One region of the Saccharopolyspora cebuensis genome, then DNA from elsewhere that is predicted to be linked to it. Evidence: riboswitches for the same ligand, from Rfam matches in the RefSeq annotation. Region 1 holds a riboswitch; each other region holds the start of a gene.
The links. Region 1 has a riboswitch for glycine ahead of gcvH (glycine cleavage system protein GcvH). Riboswitches for the same ligand answer to the same signal wherever they lie in the genome.

Region 1 (5,954 bases):
GCGAGGTTCGCGGCCAGCACGTCGACGTGGTGCACCCCCTCGCCGGTGACCCCGGTGGCTTCCATCACCGGCACCGCGACCGGCGTGCCGCTGGGCAGCATCGCGGACAGCAGCCCAGCACCCTCGCGCAACCGGCGCGCGGTCGGCGACGCCGACGCCTGCCACTGCGCGAACTCGACGACCGCCACGGGCGTCCTCCCCCTCACCGACTCCGGACATGACTATTGCTCACCGCGCATAGCCATGCAACCACCGGGTGTGACAGCAGGGGAACCTTCCTGTCATGCCTGACGTCCGCGGGGTGGCAGCAGGGGAACTTTCCTCTCACCGGTGACAGGAAGGTTCCCCTGCTGCCACACCCGAAGCGGACGAACCGGACCGTCAGGCGACCTCGAGCCGGATGTCGACGTTGCCGCGCACCGCATTGGAATACGGGCACACCGAATCGGCCTTCTCGACGAGCCGCTGCGCGTGCTCGCGCTCCACACCCAGCACCGAGACGACCAGTGCCACGCCGAGCTGGAACCCGCCGGCACCGTTGTCGCCGATGCCGACCCGTGCCGTGGGCGCGCCGCCCCTGCCGAGGTGTGATCGGATGTGCCGACTGCACCAGAGGAGGTACCGCATGGCCGAGCTGCAGATCGAGGAAGTCACCGCGGGCGACGGCGCCGAGGCGAAGCCGGGCGACACCGTGCACGTCCACTACGTCGGCACGCTGGCCGACGGGAGCAAGTTCGATTCGTCGCGGGATCGCGGCGAGCCGCTGGTGTTCCCGCTCGGCGAAGGGCACGTCATCGAGGGCTGGGACAAGGGCGTCGTCGGCATGCGCGTCGGCGATGTCCGCAAGCTCGTGGTCCCGCCGCACCAGGCCTACGGCGACCGCGGCGTGCCGCCGGTCATCCCGCCCGCCGCGACCCTGCACTTCGAGGTCGAACTGGTCGGGATCGGCTGAGCAGGTGCGAGCAGGGGAACTTTCCTCTCACCCGTGACAGGAAGGTTCCCCTGCTGCCAACCGAGGCCGGACGCGCGCGGCCGCACGAGCGGTGGGAGGAAAGCTCCCCTGCTCGCATCCGTGACAGGAAGGTTCCCCTGCTCGCGCGCGAACAGGCCCGGAACCGGTCAGCCGATGAGTTCGGCGTACTGCTCGGCGGTGAGGACCGGGCCGCTCGCGGTGACGCGCACCTCGAGCAGCCAGCCACTGCCGAAGGGCTCGGCGTTGACCAGCGCGGGATCGTCCACGACGGCGTCGTTGACGGCGACCACCTCACCGGTCACCGGCGCGAACAGGTCGCTGACCGACTTGGTGGACTCCAGTTCACCGCAGGACTGGCCCGATTCGATCGTGTCGCCGACCTCGGGGAGTTGCACGTACACGATGTCGCCGAGGGCCTCGGCCGCGTGCTGGGTGATGCCGATCCGGACCAGCTCGTCGCGGTCCTCGATCCACTCGTGCTCTTCGGTGTAGCTCAGGTTGGCAGGCAGGGTCATCTCGGGAGGCTCCATCGCTTCAGGGGCACGCGGGTGCCCGGGTGTGCTGGGCCTCCCCCTCTGTTTCGGAACCTGAGAGCTTCGCCGCGCGAGCAGCTTGCACCGTGGGTGGGCGTCCTCGTCGACGCGCGCTTTCCAGAGTTGCCTGGCCCGGACGGTCATGGGTGCCTGAGAGTGTGCGGGGAGTCTTGCTCCTTCGGCGCCGTGGTCGCGCTCGGTGAGCGGCCAAGGGCTCTCCCGCCCGGGGTCATCGGCCGATATGCGATTGTCGACGTGCTCAGCAACGATAATCGCGCCTGCCCGGGTGTCAATGCCTCCCGCCCGGTGGGCCGGAGGAAGGGACAGGGGTGCGCGGCGTCCGGGAGCTGCTCGATCGCATGAGCCCGGCCCTGCTGCGCCCGGTGGTCGTTCCGGATCCGACGCGCCGCGTCACCGACGTGGTCATCGCCGAACCGGGTGAACGACCGTCCGCCGGAACGGGGGATCTCGTGCTGGGCGTGGCGGTCACCGATGGTGCCGACGCCGCGGAACTGGTACGCGCGTGCGCTGACCTCGACGCAGCGGCGGTGCTGCTCAAACCACCGCTGGCCGAGCGGCCGGTCGTGGTCGCGGCCGCGGAGCGGGCCGAGATCGCGCTGGTCGAGGTGCGTTCCGGGACCGCGTGGGCCCAACTGGTGTGGCTGGTCCGCGCGGCGCTGGCCGAGGGATCGGACGGCGACCCGCTCAGCGGCGGGCGCGACGACCTGTTCCGGTTGGCCGACGCCGTCGCCGAGGTGGTGGACGCGCCGGTGACCATCGAGGACGCCCGCTCGCAGGTGCTCGCGTACTCCGCGCGGCAGGACATGATCGATCCGGCCCGGGTGTCGACGATCATGGGACGCGGCCAGCCCGCCGACGTGCTCGCGAAATTCCGGGCGCGCGGCACGTTCCGGCAGCTCAGCAAGGGCAGCGCGACGATCTTCGTACCAGCCCAGCAGGACGGCACGCTGCCCCGCCTGGTCGTCGCGCTGCGGGTGGGCGGCGAGTTGCTCGGGTCGATGTGGGCGGTGGTCCCGGACGAGGTCGGCGAGGAACGGGCGGCCGCCTTCGCCGAGACCGCGCCGCTGGTCGCGCTGCAACTGCTGCGCTGGCGGTCCCTCGCCGACACCGAACGGCAGCGCACCGCCGAACAGGTCCGGTTGCTGCTGGAAGGCCGCGCGGGGTGGCGGACCGCGGCGGACGAACTGGCCGTGCGCGACCGGCCGCACCGGGTCGTCGCCATCGACGTCGCCTCCGGCGACGCACCCGCCGAGGCGCACCGGTTGTCGACGTGGGAACGCCTCGACCGCGGCGTCGGACAACGTCCCCTGCTGACCGAGATCGGCACGCTCCTCTACGCGGTGGTCCCCGACGACGACGCCGGATGGCCCGCGCTGCGCGCCGCGCTGCTGGACGACCGGTCGCCCAACCGACCGCTGATCGCAGTCGGCGGCCCGTCCCCGGTGAGCGACCTGGCGGACTCGCGAGCCGAAGCCGAGGAGCTGATCGGGTTGCTGCGCGGCGGGCGGGTCCCGGGCCCGGTCGCGGTGCACGAGCAGGTGTGGCACCGGGTGGTGGTGCATCGCGCCTCCGTCGCCGGACCCGAGATCGGCGCTCTCGGTCCACTGCGACGGCTGCGCGAGCACGATCGCGCACAGGGCACCGACTACCTCAGCACCCTGCACGCCTGGCTACGCCACCCCGGACGGCCGCGCGCGGCGGCCGACGAGCTCCGCGTGCACCCCAACACGTTCCGCTACCGCATGAAGCGCCTGGTCGAGATCGCACCGGTCGACCTCGACGACCCGGACGTCCGCACCGCCCTGCTCATCCAGCTCGCCACCGACCGCTGGGCCCGCGACCGGTAGCCGACCGGCGGCATGGCAGCAGGGGAACCTTCCTGTCACCGGTGAGCGGAAAGTTCCCCTGCTGTCATCTGTGCGAGGAAAGTTCCCCTGCTGCCATCGGTGGGAGGAAGGTTCCCCTGCTGCCACCGTCACCCCGCCGCCGCGATGGCAGGGGCCGGTGGACTGTGCCACGGTGGCGACGAGCGCGAAGGCGGCGACGGGGAAGGCCGTGATGACAGCATTCCGCCCCGCCCTGGGGCTGACCGCCGAGCAGGTGCGCGAGGTGGTCGAGTTGGCCGGCCGAGCGCCCTCGCTGCACAACGTCCAACCGTGGCGCTTCGCGCTGTGCCCCGAGGTGCTGGAGCTGCACGCGGACCCGACGACCCGCCTGCCGCACACCGATCCGGGTGATGCGGAACTGCGGCTGGGGTGCGGTGCGGCGCTGTTCACCCTGCGGGTCGCGCTCGCCCACCACGGGGTCGACGCGGCGGTGGTGCTGCCGCCTCGCCCCGCGGCGGACTCGACGCTGTTGGCGCGGGTGGCCGCGACGTCACGTCCGGACGGTGTTGACGGCCTGTTCCGGTCGATCGAGGCACGCCGCACCAACCGGCGGCCGTTCCGGGCCGATGCGGTGCCGACGAGCGCCCAGCACGCTCTCGCCGGAGCGGTGGAAGCCGAAGGGGCGGTGCTGCACGTGGTGGACCGCGCCGAACGCGCTCGGCTGATCGAACTGGTGCACCGCGCCCACGCCGCGCAGTCCGCCGATCCGGGGTTCCGCGCCGAGCTGGCCCGGTGGACCGGGCGGTCCGGGGAGGAGCGCCGGGGTGTCCCGGTCGAGTCGGCCGGACCGGAGCCGGAACCGCAGGACGAGTGGGTGCTGCGGGATTTCGCGGCGGGCGCGTCGCGACCGAGGGTCCCGGGGAAGGACTTCGAGGACGACCCGCTGATCGTGGTGGTCGCGGTCGGCGGCGTCGACTGGCAGGCGGACGTGCGGGCCGGGCAAGCGGTGCAGCGCATGCTGCTGACCGCGACCGGGCTGGGGCTGAGCGCCTCGTTCCTGTCGCAGGTCGTGGAGGTGCCGGAGACCCGCGACGCGTTGTGCGGACTGCTCGGCGGGACGCTGCGACCGAAGGCGGTGCTGCGGCTGGGCTTCGGCTCTCCCGTGCCGGCCACGCCGCGCCGCGACCCCGCCGAGCTGCTCGTCGAGCCGTCTCCCTGAGCACCTGGTCCACCGCGCTCGCGACGCCTGCTGCCAGCTCCCGGCTGCGGGAACCCTGCACGCGCTGCGACGTACCGGAAGGTGAACCGCGCCGACCCCGCCGACCGTCGCCGACGACGAGCGGCGGGTGACGAGCGCACTGGCGTTCCCGGGAGGCGAGTTCGTCGGCGACACCCCGCACGGCCCGGGAGCGGGTTCATCGCCCGCCACCCGCCCACGGCGTCGAACGAGCGTGGGGAGTCACCGAGCAGCACCCGGCCGGTCCCGTCGCACGCTGCAGCGATGGTCCGGCGGGTCAGTCCTCGTCGCTGTCGTCGCGGGCGAGGAAGGTGGCCAGCCGCTCGGTGGCGTCCTCGAACTCCGGGTTGAGGTCGACGAAGGCGCGCATCCGGTCGGCGACCCAGGACAGCGTGACCTCCTCGTCGCCGCGACGGTCCTCCAGTTCTTCGATGCCGCGGTCGGTGAAGTACACGGATTCCTCCTCATGGGGGCGCACGCATCTGGCGAGCGGGGTTAGTCGGGGATCCGGTCGGGGAACGATCGGCCCCGCCGGTAGGGACAGTGTCCACACCGGTTCGGGACCGATCACCGCGGCCCCCTCGGTCCGGTGTGGAGCGCCACGTCCTCGACGAGCGGCTGGCGGGGTGTTCGGCCACCGTGGTGGACGAGCCACCGATCGGGGAGGGGAACGGATGCCCACCATCGCCATCGTCGGAGCGGGACCTGGGCTCGGGGCCTCGCTCGCCCGCCGGTTCGGCCGCCGCGGGTTCCAGGTCGCCCTGCTCGCCCGCGACGCCGAACGCCTCGACGCCTTGGCCCGCGACCTCGCCGGGGACGGCGTCGAAGCCGAAGGCTTCCCCGCCGACGTGGGCGACCGGCCGTCGCTGATCGACGCGCTGCGCGCGGTCGAACGCCGGTACGGCACCGTCGACGTGCTGGAGTACTCCCCCGCGCCGAGCGGTGCCACCGATCCGCGGCTCGCACCGGTGCACGCGTTGGACGTGACCGTGGCCGACATCCAGCCGCAGGTGGAGCACTACGTCTACGGAGCCGTCACCGCGGCCCGGCAGGTGCTGCCCGGGATGATCGAGCGAGGTAGCGGCACTTTGCTGTTCACCACCGGCGCCTCGTCCACGCTCGTGTTCCCGCCGATGGGCAACGTCGGCATCGCCGGGGCGGCCCTGCGGAACTGGGCGCTCGCGCTCAACGCCTCGCTCGCCGACAAGGGCATCTACGCCGCGCACGTCCCGCTCGCCACGTTCATCGGACAGGGCGGACCGGAGACCTCCGCCGAGACCATCGCGGAGGTCTACTGGGAGCTCTACACCACCCAGGCGGAGCCGGAGCGCCTCTACTCCACGGTGTGAGCGGTGGCAGCAGGG
Region 2 (5,954 bases), on a different contig from region 1:
CGACGTGGTCCCCTGGTGGGTCGCCGTCGCCCTGGTCGGCCGCGACGTGGTGCTCACCCTCTGCCTGCCGGTGCTGCGCTGGCACGGCTTCGAACCGCCCGACGTGCACTACCTGGGCAAGGCGGCCACGTTCTGCCTGATGTACGCCTTCCCGCTGCTGCTGCTGGTGCAGAACGAGTTCGCGTTCTCCTCGGTGGTGCGGCCGTTCGCCTACGCCTTCACCTGCTGGGGCGGCGCGCTCTACCTGTGGGCGGGCGTGCTGTACCTGGGGCAGGTGGTCGCGGCCGTCCGGTCGGCCCGGTCGGCGCCCCGCTGACCCGCCCCGGCCCCCGGCGGACCCGCCTTGCGACCGCCCGGCCGGCCCCCATACGCTCCCGCCGCGATCACGCGACACGGTCGCGGCCGGATCCGCAGCTCGAGTCAGGAAAGGCAGGACCCAGGTGGCGACCCCGGACGGGATCAAGTACACCCCCGAGCACGAGTGGGTGCTCGGCACCGATGGCACCACGGTGCGCATCGGCATCACCGACTACGCCCAGCAGCAGCTCGGCGACGTGGTGTTCGTGCAGTTGCCGGACCTCGACCAGCAGGTCGAGGCCGGGTCCGCGATGGGCGAGGTGGAGTCGACCAAGAGCGTCTCCGACCTCTACGCGCCGGTCGGTGGCCGGGTGGTGGCCCGCAACGAGCGGTTGGACGAGCAGCCCGACCTGGTCAACACCGACCCGCTCGGCGAGGGCTGGATGATCGAGCTGGCCGTCGACGACCCGGCGGCGCTGGCGGGGCTGCTCACCCCGGAGGCCTACCAGGACCTGATCGACCAGGCATGATCGCCGGTCGCGCGCGGCCGACGGGGCGATCTCGGGAGTCGCGCGTCCCGTGCCTGGCAGGGCACGGTACGTTGGAACACACTTGGCACGATCGATCCGCGTAGAGGAGAGCTCAGGTGAGCCAGAACAGCGGCTCCGGCGACGTTCCACCGGAGCAGTCACCGGAGACCACCTCGGTCTTCAGGCCCTTCCTCTCGGAGCCCGAAAGCACCGAGAGCGCGCCCGCCGCGGAGCCGGCCGCCTCCGGGGTCGATGCGCTGCCCGCGGGGTCCGCCCTGCTGGTGGTCAAGCGCGGCCCCAACGCGGGTTCGCGATTCCTGCTGGACCGGGAGATCACCAGCGCCGGCCGCCACCCGGACAGCGACATCTTCCTCGACGACGTCACGGTGTCCCGCCGCCATGCGGAGTTCCGCTTCGAGGGCAGCAACTTCGTCGTCGTCGACGTGGGGAGCCTCAACGGCACCTACGTCAACCGGGAGCCGGTGGACACCTCGGTGCTGGCCAACGGTGACGAGGTGCAGATCGGCAAGTTCCGGTTGGTGTACCTGACCGGGCCGGTCGAGGGCGGCCCGGCGGGCCGCTGACGGGAGGCCGGAGACCGGGTCATCGTGGCGGGGCGGCGCCGAGCGGGTGCCGCCCCGAACCACGTCGAGGCGAAGTGCGGTCGGCGACCGGAATCTTTCGGCGCGGCAAGCGGTTCTCCCGTTCAGCGGCCCTTTCGGCGGGCTCGGCGGCGGGCCCCGGGGTGTATCGTGCGCAGAGGTGCTCGACGACGAGCGCGCTCGGTGGCGGTGCGGTCCGGGAGCTGTCGATCGATGCCGCCGGACGGCCGGGAGAACGGTGGCTGACGGGACCGCGCAGGAATGGGCGGGTCCGCCGTATCGCGGGTAGCGTCGGGAGCGTCGGTGCGCGACCCTCGAGGAGGGGGATGCCACGCTTCGGCGCGCTGGAGGAGGCGATGTGACGATGAGCAGTGAGATGCGCGTCGTCGGCGTGCGAGTGGAACTACCAGCCAACCAGCCGATCCTGTTGCTGCGCGAGACCAGCGGTGACCGCTACTTGCCGATCTGGATCGGATCGGTCGAGGCGACGGCGATCGCGCTGGAGCAGCAGGGGGTGCGACCGGCGAGGCCGTTGACCCACGACCTGCTCAAGGACGTCATCGGCGCGCTGGGGCGGGACTTGGAGCAGGTGCGGATCACCGACCTGCAGGAGGGCACCTTCTTCGCCGAGCTGGTGTTCGACGGCGATGTGCGGGTCTCGGCGCGGCCGAGCGACTCGGTGGCGCTGGCGCTGCGCATCGGCGTCCCGATCCACGCCGACGAATCCGTGCTCGACGAGGCGGGCCTGATCATCCCGGACGAGCAGGAGGACGAGGTGGAGAAGTTCCGCGAGTTCCTCGACTCGGTGTCGCCGGAGGACTTCCGCGGCGCCGACACCTGACGTTCGCCCGGACAGCGGCTTCCCGACCCCCGCGAACGCCTTCGCGGGGGTCGGCTCGTCGGGTCACCCGCGCGTCGCGTTGACCTGCCCACCGGACCGGCCTACCGTCGGATGATGCGAATTGCTCCGGTGTGATTCCGCCGGTGAGCAGGGGTTCGCGGTCCCGGATCGTCGACCCGGGAACCGGTGGTCGGCTCCGTGCCGGACGAGGGGAGGCAGGCGTGGTCGAGGAAGCACCCGGCGAGGATGCTGCCCGAGGTCGGGACGAGCCGGCGCCTGACGCCGCGCTGCCCGACGAGCTGGTCGGCTACCGGGGCCCCGCCGCCTGCCAGATCGCCGGCATCACCTACCGCCAGCTCGACTACTGGGCCCGCACCAAGCTGGTCCGCCCCTCGATAAGGAGCGCCGCCGGGTCCGGTTCGCAGCGCCTCTACTCGTTCAAGGACATCCTGGTCCTCAAGGTCGTCAAGCGCCTGCTGGACACCGGCGTCTCGCTGCACAACATCCGGGTCGCGGTGGACCACCTGCGCCACCGCGGGGTCGAGGACCTCGCCCGCCTGACCCTGTTCAGCGATGGCACCACGGTCTACGAGTGCACCTCCCCGGAGGAGGTCGTCGACCTGCTCCAGGGTGGTCAGGGCGTGTTCGGCATCGCGGTCAGCGGTGCCGTCCGGGAGATCAGCGGCACCATCCACGAGTTCCCGGCCGAGCGGGCGGACGGGCTGGTGTCCGAACCCGCCGTGGGTGACGAACTGGCCCGTCGCCGGAGGGACCGGCAGACCGGCTGATCGGGTAGGCTTCGCGGCATCGTCGACCCCGTGCGGGAGAGTCCGGCAAGGCTACGGCCGAGTCGGCGCCGAAGGAGCAACCCTCCCCGACAACCTCTCAGGCCCACCGGACCGCACGGGCGAGATACCTCTGGAAAGAGGGCGCACCACAGCCGTGGTGCCGTCCCGCCGACGGTGCAAGCCCGGTCCGCCGGGTGAAGCTCTCAGGCGTTCGCGCTGCGAACAGTGACAGAGGGGGAGAGCGGAGCAGTCCGCTGCCCCGCCCCCTGTGTTCGCCGCGATGAGTGAGGTGTTGGCGATGACCGAAGTGAACCACGACCGCATTCCGATCGCCGCGCTGGAGCACGGCACGCCGTTCGCCGACCGGCACGTCGGCCCGCGGCCCGCCGAGCTGGCCCGGATGCTCGACGTGATCGGCGTGGGCTCGCTGGAGGAGCTGGGCCAGCGCGCGGTCCCCGACGGCGTCCGCGAGCGCGACCTGGCGCTGGCGCTGCCCGACCCGGCCAACGAGGCGGACGCGCTGGCCGAGCTGCGCGCGCTGGCCGACCGCTGCGCGCCGCACACCGAGATGATCGGCCTCGGCTACCACGGCACCACGACGCCGCCGGTGATCCTGCGCAACGTGCTGGAGAACCCGGCCTGGTACACCGCCTACACGCCGTACCAGCCGGAGATCTCGCAGGGCAGGCTGGAAGCGCTGCTGAACTTCCAGACGGTGGTCGCCGACCTCACCGGGGTCCCGCTGGCCAACGCCTCGATGCTGGACGAGTCCACCGCCGCCGCCGAGGGCATGACCCTGGTCCGCCGCGCGGGCAAGGCGAAGTCCGCCGTGTTCGTCGTCGACGCCGATGCCCTGCCGCAGACCATCGAGGTGGTGCGGACCCGCGCCGAGCCGCTGGGCATCGAGGTGGTCGTCGCCGACCTCTCCGCCGGGGCCGCCGGGCTGCCGGACGGCGAGTTCTTCGGTGCGCTGCTGGCCTACCCGGGCGCCTCCGGGGCGGTGCGCGACCAGGAGGAGCTCATCGCCGAGGTCCACCGGCGCGGCGCGATGGCCGTGGTCTCGGCCGACCTGCTCGCCCTGACCCTGCTGCGCCCGCCGGGCGAGATCGGCGCCGACGTGGTGGTGGGCACCACCCAGCGCTTCGGCGTGCCGATGGGCTTCGGCGGCCCGCACGCCGGGTACATGGCGGTCCGCAAGGGCCTGGAGCGCCAGCTCCCGGGCAGGCTGGTCGGGGTCAGCGTGGACGCGGGCGGCGACCTGGCCTACCGGCTGGCCCTGCAGACCCGCGAGCAGCACATCCGGCGGGAGAAGGCGACCAGCAACATCTGCACCGCGCAGGTGCTGCTTGCCGTGGTGGCCTCGATGTACGCCGTCTACCACGGACCCGAGGGGCTGCGGGCGATCGCCACCCGCGCGCACCGGTTCGCCGCGCTGCTGGCCGAGCAGCTCCGCCGCGGCGGGGTCGAGGTGGTGCACGGCGGGTTCTTCGACACCGTGGTGGCCGCGGTGCCGGGGGCCGCCGACGAGGTGGTGGCCCGCGCCCGGCGCGGCGGGATCAACCTGCGCCGGGTGGACGCCGACCACGTCGGCGTGAGCTGCGACGAGACCACCACCCGGGAGCACCTCGCGGTGGTGTTCGAGGCGTTCGGCCTGGACTCCGGGGCGCTGGTCGGCCTGGACGAGCTCGACGCCGCCACGCCCGACGCGCTGCCCACCGCGCTGCGGCGCACCTCCGAGTACCTGACCCACCCGGTGTTCCACACCCACCGGTCGGAGACCGCGCTGCTGCGCTACCTGCGGCGACTGTCGGACAAGGACATCGCGCTGGACCGCAGCATGATCCCGCTGGGCTCGTGCACCATGAAGCTCAACGCGACCGCGGAGATGGAGCCGATCACCTGGCCGCAGTTCTCCGCGCTGCACCCGTTCGCCCCGGCCGAGGACGCGGCCGGGCTCCTCGAGGTGGTCGCCGACCTGGAGCGGTGGCTGGCCGAGGTCACCGGCTACGACGCGGTGAGCCTGCAGCCCAACGCGGGCAGCCAGGGCGAGTTCGCCGGGCTGCTGGCCATCCGTGCCTACCACCACGCCCGTGGTGAAGCGCAGCGCGACGTGTGCCTGATCCCGGCCAGCGCGCACGGCACCAACGCCGCCAGCGCGGTGATGGCGGGGCTGCGCGTGGTCGTGGTGCGCTGCGACGACGCGGGCAACATCGAGCTGGACCACCTGCGCGAACTCGTCGCGGAGCACGCCGCCGACCTGGCCGCGATCATGATCACCTACCCGTCCACGCACGGCGTCTACGAGGACACCGTGCGCGAGGTGTGCGGGCTCGTGCACCGCGGCGGCGGCCAGGTCTACGTCGACGGCGCGAACCTCAACGCGCTGATCGGCCTGGCTCGGATGGGCGAGTTCGGGGCGGACGTCTCGCACCTGAACCTGCACAAGACGTTCTGCATCCCGCACGGCGGCGGTGGGCCGGGCGTGGGGCCGATCGGCGTCCGGGAGCACCTCGCGCCGTTCCTGCCCAACCACCCGCTGCAGCCCGCGGCGGGTCCCGAGACGGGGGTGGGGCCGATCAGCGCCGCGCCCTGGGGCAGCGCTTCCATCCTGCCCATTTCGTGGGCCTACATCCGCATGATGGGCGGTGACGGCTTGCGCCGGGCCACCCTCACGGCGGTCGCCGCGGCCAACTACGTCGCCCGCCGCATCGACGGCTACTTCCCGGTGCTCTACACCGGTCAGGGCGGCTACGTCGCCCACGAGTGCATCCTCGACCTGCGCCAGATCAGCAAGACGAGCGGGATCTCGGTGGACGACGTGGCCAAGCGGCTGACCGACTACGGCATCCACGCGCCGACCATGTCGTTCCCCGTGGCGGGCACCCTCATGGTGGAG
Region 3 (5,954 bases), on a different contig from region 1:
ACGGTGCTCGACGTCGCCAAGCGCGCGTTCCAGAGCATCGTCGACTTCGTCGAGTCCCTCTTCGGCCCCGAACCACCGCCGCCACCACCGCCGGTGCCACCGCCCCCGCCGCCACCGGAGTACCGGCGGGACGGCCCCCTCCCGCACGCCCGAGAACTCATCGCCAACGGTTCGGAGTGGACCGAGCCGGGCCGAGGACGCGGCGGCCGGAAGCTGCCGAAGGAAGCCGACCCGAACGAGGTCCTCTTCCTGCGGAATCCACCTGGGACGGGAGCGATCACGAGCTACTCCGTCTACGACGAACGCGGCTTTATCATCAAGCGCGTCGACATCGTCGGCACGCACGGGGGCATGACCGGGCACGTGCACGAGTTCTCGTTGCACACGAACCCCAAGACCGGTGAGGTCCACGTCGGACAATCCGAGGTGCGGAACGCGGAAGAACAGGAAACGGACTACCGATGAATGAGCAGGACGGTGCCGAGCCCCGTCGTTTCCCCAGCTTCCTGGACCCGTGGCGCAAGACGAACGGTCCCGGGTTCACGCCGCTCAGCTTCCTCGGGTGGGGCGGCGGGATCGAATTCGTGCTCGCCGCCCAGTGGCTGTTCCGCCCGGAGTTCATCGAGCACCGGGGGGGCATGTTCTTCTCGGGATCCAGCGCCGACGACAGCGGCGACCGGCGGCAGGCGATCGACACGTTCTTCAGGAGGTTCGACGATCGGATCGACCTCGTGGAACGGCACTCGAACCTGCTGTCGCTCCAGGACCTCTTCGGCAACGATGACCTGGAGCCGCACGATGCGGACCTGTCCACGCTCGTGAACACCCTCGCCGACTGCTGGCGGGCGTTGCTGGCCGCCGAGTTCCCGGACCGGGAGTTCGTCGTGGAGGTGTTCGACGACCCCGACGAGCCCTACGACCCGCAGATCACCTTCCACCGCCGTCCGCCGGAGCCGATCGTGGTGCACGACCTGCCCCCGGGGCGGCTCGCGCCGGTGGACGGCGAGCCGGTGGCCGTGCACCTGGACCTCCCGCCGTCGCTGCACGGGGCCTTCACCGGGCGGGAGCGCAGCGCCGTGCTGGACGCGCGCGGCGGTCCGGACCTGGGTGCGCTGCTGGGCGCCCTGACCCCCGGAGCGGCGTCGGTGGAGGGGGCCCTGACGGGATCGGGGTGCGAGGCGGTGCTGGTCACCGGCTTCGAGCAGCTGTGGGTGAAGAACCGGCCCGCCGCCGAGGCCCTGGTGCGCGGCCTGGTCCCGGCGCTGCGCACGGCGCGGGCGGCCGGGGCCACCGCGCACGTGGCGCTCGCCGACCTGGCGGCCGACACCGTGGACGCCGTGGTCGGGCTGCTGCGGGACGTTCCCGCCGGGAGCGGCCCGGTGCCGGTGGTGCGCTACGCGCCCGGCGCGTGAAAACGACCCCCGGGCGGACCGGGGGTCGCGGAAGCCTCGGTCAGTGGCCCTTGCCCTTGCCGAACAGCTTGTTCTTGACCTGGTCGATCTTCTCCTTGTTCTTGGGGTCGGAGGCGTACTTCTTCGCCTGCTCCATCGCCTTGCGGCCCTGCGGGCTGCTGGCGAACTGGCTGACCTTCTTGAACAACGACATAGCGTCTCCTCAGCTCCGGCCGGGCGCGGTCGAGCCGCGATCAACTCCACCCCCAGGGTACCCACTCCCGGCCGGCTCCCGACGATCTCGGCGAACCGCCCACCGGCCACCGCCCCACCAGCACCTCCCATTTCACCCGGAAGGGGAATGAGCGAGGGGCACCTGCATCCGACTGTGCCGGATGAAGGTACCCCCTGACCAGGGACGGGACGGTCAGCCGAGGGCGCCGGAGACCGAGGCGTGGCCCTTGAGGAGGTTGCGGGCGATGGTGCGGCGCTGGATCTCGTCGGTGCCCTCGAAGATCCGCAGCAGCCGCAGGTCGCGGTACCAGCGCTCGATGGGCAGCTCCTTGGTGTAGCCCATGCCGCCGTGCATCTGGAGCACCCGGTCCACGATCTCCCCGGCGCGGGTGCCGCCGTAGAGCTTGGCGATGGACTGGGCGTGCCGGGAGTCGCCGCCCTGGTCGACCTGCCACGCGGCGTGCAGCACCAGCCAGCGCAGCGCCTCGATCTCCACCGCGGAGTCGGCCACCATCCACTGGATCGCCTGCCGCTCGGCGATCGGCTCGCCGAAGGTCTCGCGGGTCTTGGCGTAGTCCATGCCCATCTCCAGCAGCCGCTCGCAGGCGCCGAGGGCGTGCGCGGGCAGCAGGTACCGGCCGCGGCCGATCCACTGCATCGCCAGCCGGAAGCCCTTCCCGACCTCGCCGAGCACGTTGCGCTCGGGCACCCGGACCTCGTCGAACACCAGCGCGGCGGGGCGGCGCTCCCACGGGCCCATGATGTCGATCGGCTCGGACTTCCAGCCCATGTCGCGGTCGACGAGGAAGCAGGTGACGCCGCCGTCGGCCCCCTTCTCCCGGTCGGTGACCGCGAACACCATCACGAAGTCGGCGTCGATGCCGCCGGTGATGAACGTCTTCTCGCCGTTGACGACCCACTCCGAGCCTTCCTTGCGCGCGGTGGTGCGCAGGTTCTTGGCGTCGGACCCGGCGCCCGGCTCGGTGATCGCGAAGCAGGACTTGCGGGTGCCCTCGATGGTGGGCAGCAGGTACTCCCGCTTCTGCTCCTCGTTGGCGTGGTAGAGGATGTTGTCGGCGTACCCGCCGAACCGGAACGGCACGAAGGTGCGGCCCAGCTCGACCTCGATGAGCGCCGACATCACGGCGGAGAGGTCCATCCCGCCGTACTCCTCCGGGGTCTGCACCCCCCAGAAGCCCGCCTGCTTGGCCTTGTCCTGGAGCTCCCGCTGCTCGTCCTTGGTGAGGCCGCGCTCGCCGGCGCGCTCCCGGCGCAGCACCTCCGGCTCCAGCGGCACCAGCTCGCGCTGGACGAAGTTGCGGACCCAGTCGCGGATGTCGCGCTCGGTCTCCGACAGCGAGAAGTCGACCATGGGGCTTTCCTTTCCGCGCCCTGTGACTAACGGCGTTAGTTTTATGGGAGTCTAGGACCGCCGCGACGAGGCCCGCAAGGGTGTTCCGAGGAGGAGGGACCGTGCCCCGCCCCAGCAATCCCCTGCTGTCGCCGGACCGCATCCGGCTGGCCGGTCTGGAGATCATCGACGAGCTCGGGCTGGAAGCGCTGTCCATGCGGCGGCTCGCCGACCGGCTCGGCGTCAAGGCCGCGTCGCTCTACAACCACGTGCCCGGCAAGGACGAGCTGCTGCACGAGATCGCCGACGGCGTGATGCGCGCCGTGGACGTCAGCGGCTTCGAGCAGGACTGGGCGACCGGGCTGCGCACCTGGGCGCGCTCGTTCCGGGCCGCGCTCATCGCGCACCCCCACCTGGTCCCGTTCCTGGCCTCCGGCCCGGCCCGGCGGGAGACCGCGCTGCGCCGCGCCGACGCCGTGCACGGCGGGCTCACCTCGGCGGGCTGGCCGCAGCGGTACGCGACGATGATCGGCGCCTCCACCAAGTACCTGGTGGTCGGCTCGGCGATGGGCTCCTTCTCGGCCGGTTTCCCCGACGAGGCGGAGGTCTACGACGAGCGCTTCCCCCACCTGGACCGGGCCCACCTGCTGCGCGAGCACGCCGCCGAGATCGACGCGGACAGCTTCGAGCTCGCACTCGCCGCCCTGGTCGACAGCCTGACCCGCCTCCACCACGACCTCACCACCAAGCCCGACTGAGCCACCCGACCGCCACGGGCTCCCGTTCACCCGTCTGCGACCTGAGTGAGGGGCACCCTTGCCCAAGTAACTCGGACAAGGGTGCCCCTCACTCACTTCACGAACGGGCGAACGCTCCTGCACTCGCGCACAAGAAGCACCACCGCCAGGCAAGCGGCGCCAGCCGCTTCCAGCCGAACCCGCAAGCTCGCCCAACCGCCGTCAGGCAAGCGGCGAAAGCCGCTTACGTCTTGCCCCACCTGAGCAACCGGCACCGCCGCGGGTTCTCAGCGGTCTTCTCGCGAGGACGCCCTGACGCTGTGTACGTGGTTGGTACATGAGGAAGGGCGCCCGGAGCGAGAAGGCCGCTGAGGTTCCGCCACCCGCACCGTCACGCAACCGGACCACAACACCTTCCCGACGAGAAGGCCGCTGAGGTTCCGCCACTGGCACCGCCACGCACAAGGACCACCACACCTTCCACCTGAGATCACCCTCGCGTTGTGTTGACTGGCTTCCCGCACCTCCGTAGCGTCCGAATCCGACCGGCCCACAACTCAAGACCGCGCCGACGACGTCGTGCGGGAGAGACCCCACGTCACGGGGCGCCGAAGGAGCAATCTCCCCAAGAAACTCTCAGGCACCGGCACCGCGCGACAGCAGGCGAACACGGAGAAAAGCAGGAGCCCCGCTCCTCGCCCACGGTGCAAGCCGCCCGGTGTCCTGGCGCCGGACCGCGGTGAAACTCTCAGGCCAATGACTCCGGGGAGACCCCGACCAGCGCGAACCCGCGCAGGTCGACGTCGGGGTGCCCCGGATATGGTTGTGCTTCGCGCGGCTGACCGGCCCCTCGTCCGCCGACCCGCGCCCACCAGGAGGAGCCATAGCCATGTCGTCGCCACGACGGACCCCGCTGCACGAGGTGCACGAGTCGCTCGGCGCCACCTTCACCGAGTTCGCGGGCTGGCGGATGCCGCTGCGGTACTCCGGTGACACCGCCGAGCACCACGCCGTGCGCACCGCCGCGGGGCTGTTCGATCTCACCCACATGGGCGAGCTCCGGATCAGCGGCCCGCAGGCCGCCGAGGCCCTGGACCACGCGCTGGTGGCGAAGGCGTCGGGGATCAAACCGGGCCGCGCCCGCTACACGATGCTCTGCGACGAGCGGGGCGGCGTGCTCGACGACCTCATCGTCTACCGGCTCACCGAGCAGGAGTACCTGGTGGTGGCCAACGCCGCGAACGCCGCGGTGGTCGCCGCCGAGCTCGCCGAGCGCGTCGGCGGGTTCGACGCCGAGTTCGCCGACGTCTCCGAGGAGTACGCGCTGCTGGCGGTGCAGGGCCCCCGCGCCGCCGCGATCCTGGCCCCGCTGACCGACACCGACCTCACCGAGGTCAAGTACTTCGCCGGCTACCGGAGCGCGGTGGCCGGTCACCCGGTGCTGCTGGCCCGCACCGGTTACACCGGCGAGGACGGCTTCGAGCTGTTCACCGCGCCGGGCGACGCGGCGGCCATCTGGCAGGCGCTGACCGAGGCGGGCGCCGAGCACGAGCTGCGGCCCGCCGGGCTGTCCTGCCGGGACACGCTGCGGCTGGAGGCCGGGATGCCGCTGCACGGCCACGAGCTCTCCACCGAGCTGACCCCGTTCCACGCCAACCTGGGCCGCGTGGTCAAGCTCGACAAGCCGGGCGACTTCGTCGGCAAGGCGGCGCTGGCCGCGGTCGCCGAGCAGCCCACCGCGCGCACCCTGGTCGGGCTGACCACCGACCAGCGCCGCGCTCCCCGGCACGGCTACCGGGTCCTCGACGACGCGGGCACCGAGGTCGGCGAGGTCACCAGCGGTGCGCCGTCGCCGACGCTGGGGCACCCGGTGGCGATGGCCTACGTGGACCGGGCGCACAGCGCGCCGGGCACCGCGCTGCAGGTGGACATCCGGGGCAGGACCGCGCCGGTGGAGGTCGTCGAGCTCCCCTTCTACCGCCGCAACGCCTGAGAGATCACTACAGGAGGCAACACCATGTCGACACCTGACCTGTTCAACGACCAGCTCGCCGCGGTGGACCCCGAGGTGGCGGGGGCGGTCGGTGCCGAGCTGAACCGCCAGCAGAGCACGCTGGAGATGATCGCTTCGGAGAATTTCGCGCCGCGGTCGGTGCTGGAGGCGCAGGGTTCGGTCCTGACGAACAAGTACGCGGAGGGCTACCCGGGCAAGCGGTACTACGGCGGGTGCGAGCACGTCGA

Region 2: another riboswitch for glycine. It lies ahead of gcvP (aminomethyl-transferring glycine dehydrogenase); the one in region 1 lies ahead of gcvH (glycine cleavage system protein GcvH).
Region 3: another riboswitch for glycine. It lies ahead of gcvT (glycine cleavage system aminomethyltransferase GcvT); the one in region 1 lies ahead of gcvH (glycine cleavage system protein GcvH).

The regions. Positions count from the first base shown of each region.
Region 1 covers NZ_BAABII010000019.1:51,283-57,236, reverse strand. The annotation lists gene ABD976_RS25485 (arginase family protein) at 1-188, opposite strand, end outside; gene ABD976_RS25480 (OsmC family protein) at 382-513, opposite strand; gene ABD976_RS25475 (FKBP-type peptidyl-prolyl cis-trans isomerase) at 626-952, shown strand; gene gcvH (glycine cleavage system protein GcvH) at 1,120-1,488, opposite strand; glycine riboswitch at 1,539-1,633, opposite strand; glycine riboswitch at 1,634-1,738, opposite strand; gene ABD976_RS25465 (PucR family transcriptional regulator) at 1,836-3,374, shown strand; gene ABD976_RS25460 (Acg family FMN-binding oxidoreductase) at 3,586-4,572, shown strand; gene ABD976_RS25455 (DUF6104 family protein) at 4,868-5,044, opposite strand; gene ABD976_RS25450 (SDR family NAD(P)-dependent oxidoreductase) at 5,265-5,939, shown strand.
Region 2 covers NZ_BAABII010000016.1:574,922-580,875, reverse strand. The annotation lists gene clsA (cardiolipin synthase ClsA) at 1-316, shown strand, start outside; gene gcvH (glycine cleavage system protein GcvH) at 441-827, shown strand; gene garA (glycogen accumulation regulator GarA) at 944-1,411, shown strand; gene ABD976_RS22915 (bifunctional nuclease family protein) at 1,794-2,270, shown strand; gene ABD976_RS22910 (MerR family transcriptional regulator) at 2,492-3,058, shown strand; glycine riboswitch at 3,082-3,182, shown strand; gene gcvP (aminomethyl-transferring glycine dehydrogenase) at 3,357-5,954, shown strand, end outside.
Region 3 covers NZ_BAABII010000017.1:91,327-97,280, forward strand. The annotation lists gene ABD976_RS24160 (WXG100-like domain-containing protein) at 1-465, shown strand, start outside; gene ABD976_RS24165 (hypothetical protein) at 462-1,412, shown strand; gene ABD976_RS24170 (hypothetical protein) at 1,453-1,605, opposite strand; gene ABD976_RS24175 (acyl-CoA dehydrogenase family protein) at 1,819-2,997, opposite strand; gene ABD976_RS24180 (TetR/AcrR family transcriptional regulator) at 3,099-3,734, shown strand; glycine riboswitch at 4,286-4,375, shown strand; glycine riboswitch at 4,376-4,486, shown strand; gene gcvT (glycine cleavage system aminomethyltransferase GcvT) at 4,603-5,706, shown strand; partial or broken gene ABD976_RS24190 (PLP-dependent aminotransferase family protein) at 5,731-5,954, shown strand, end outside.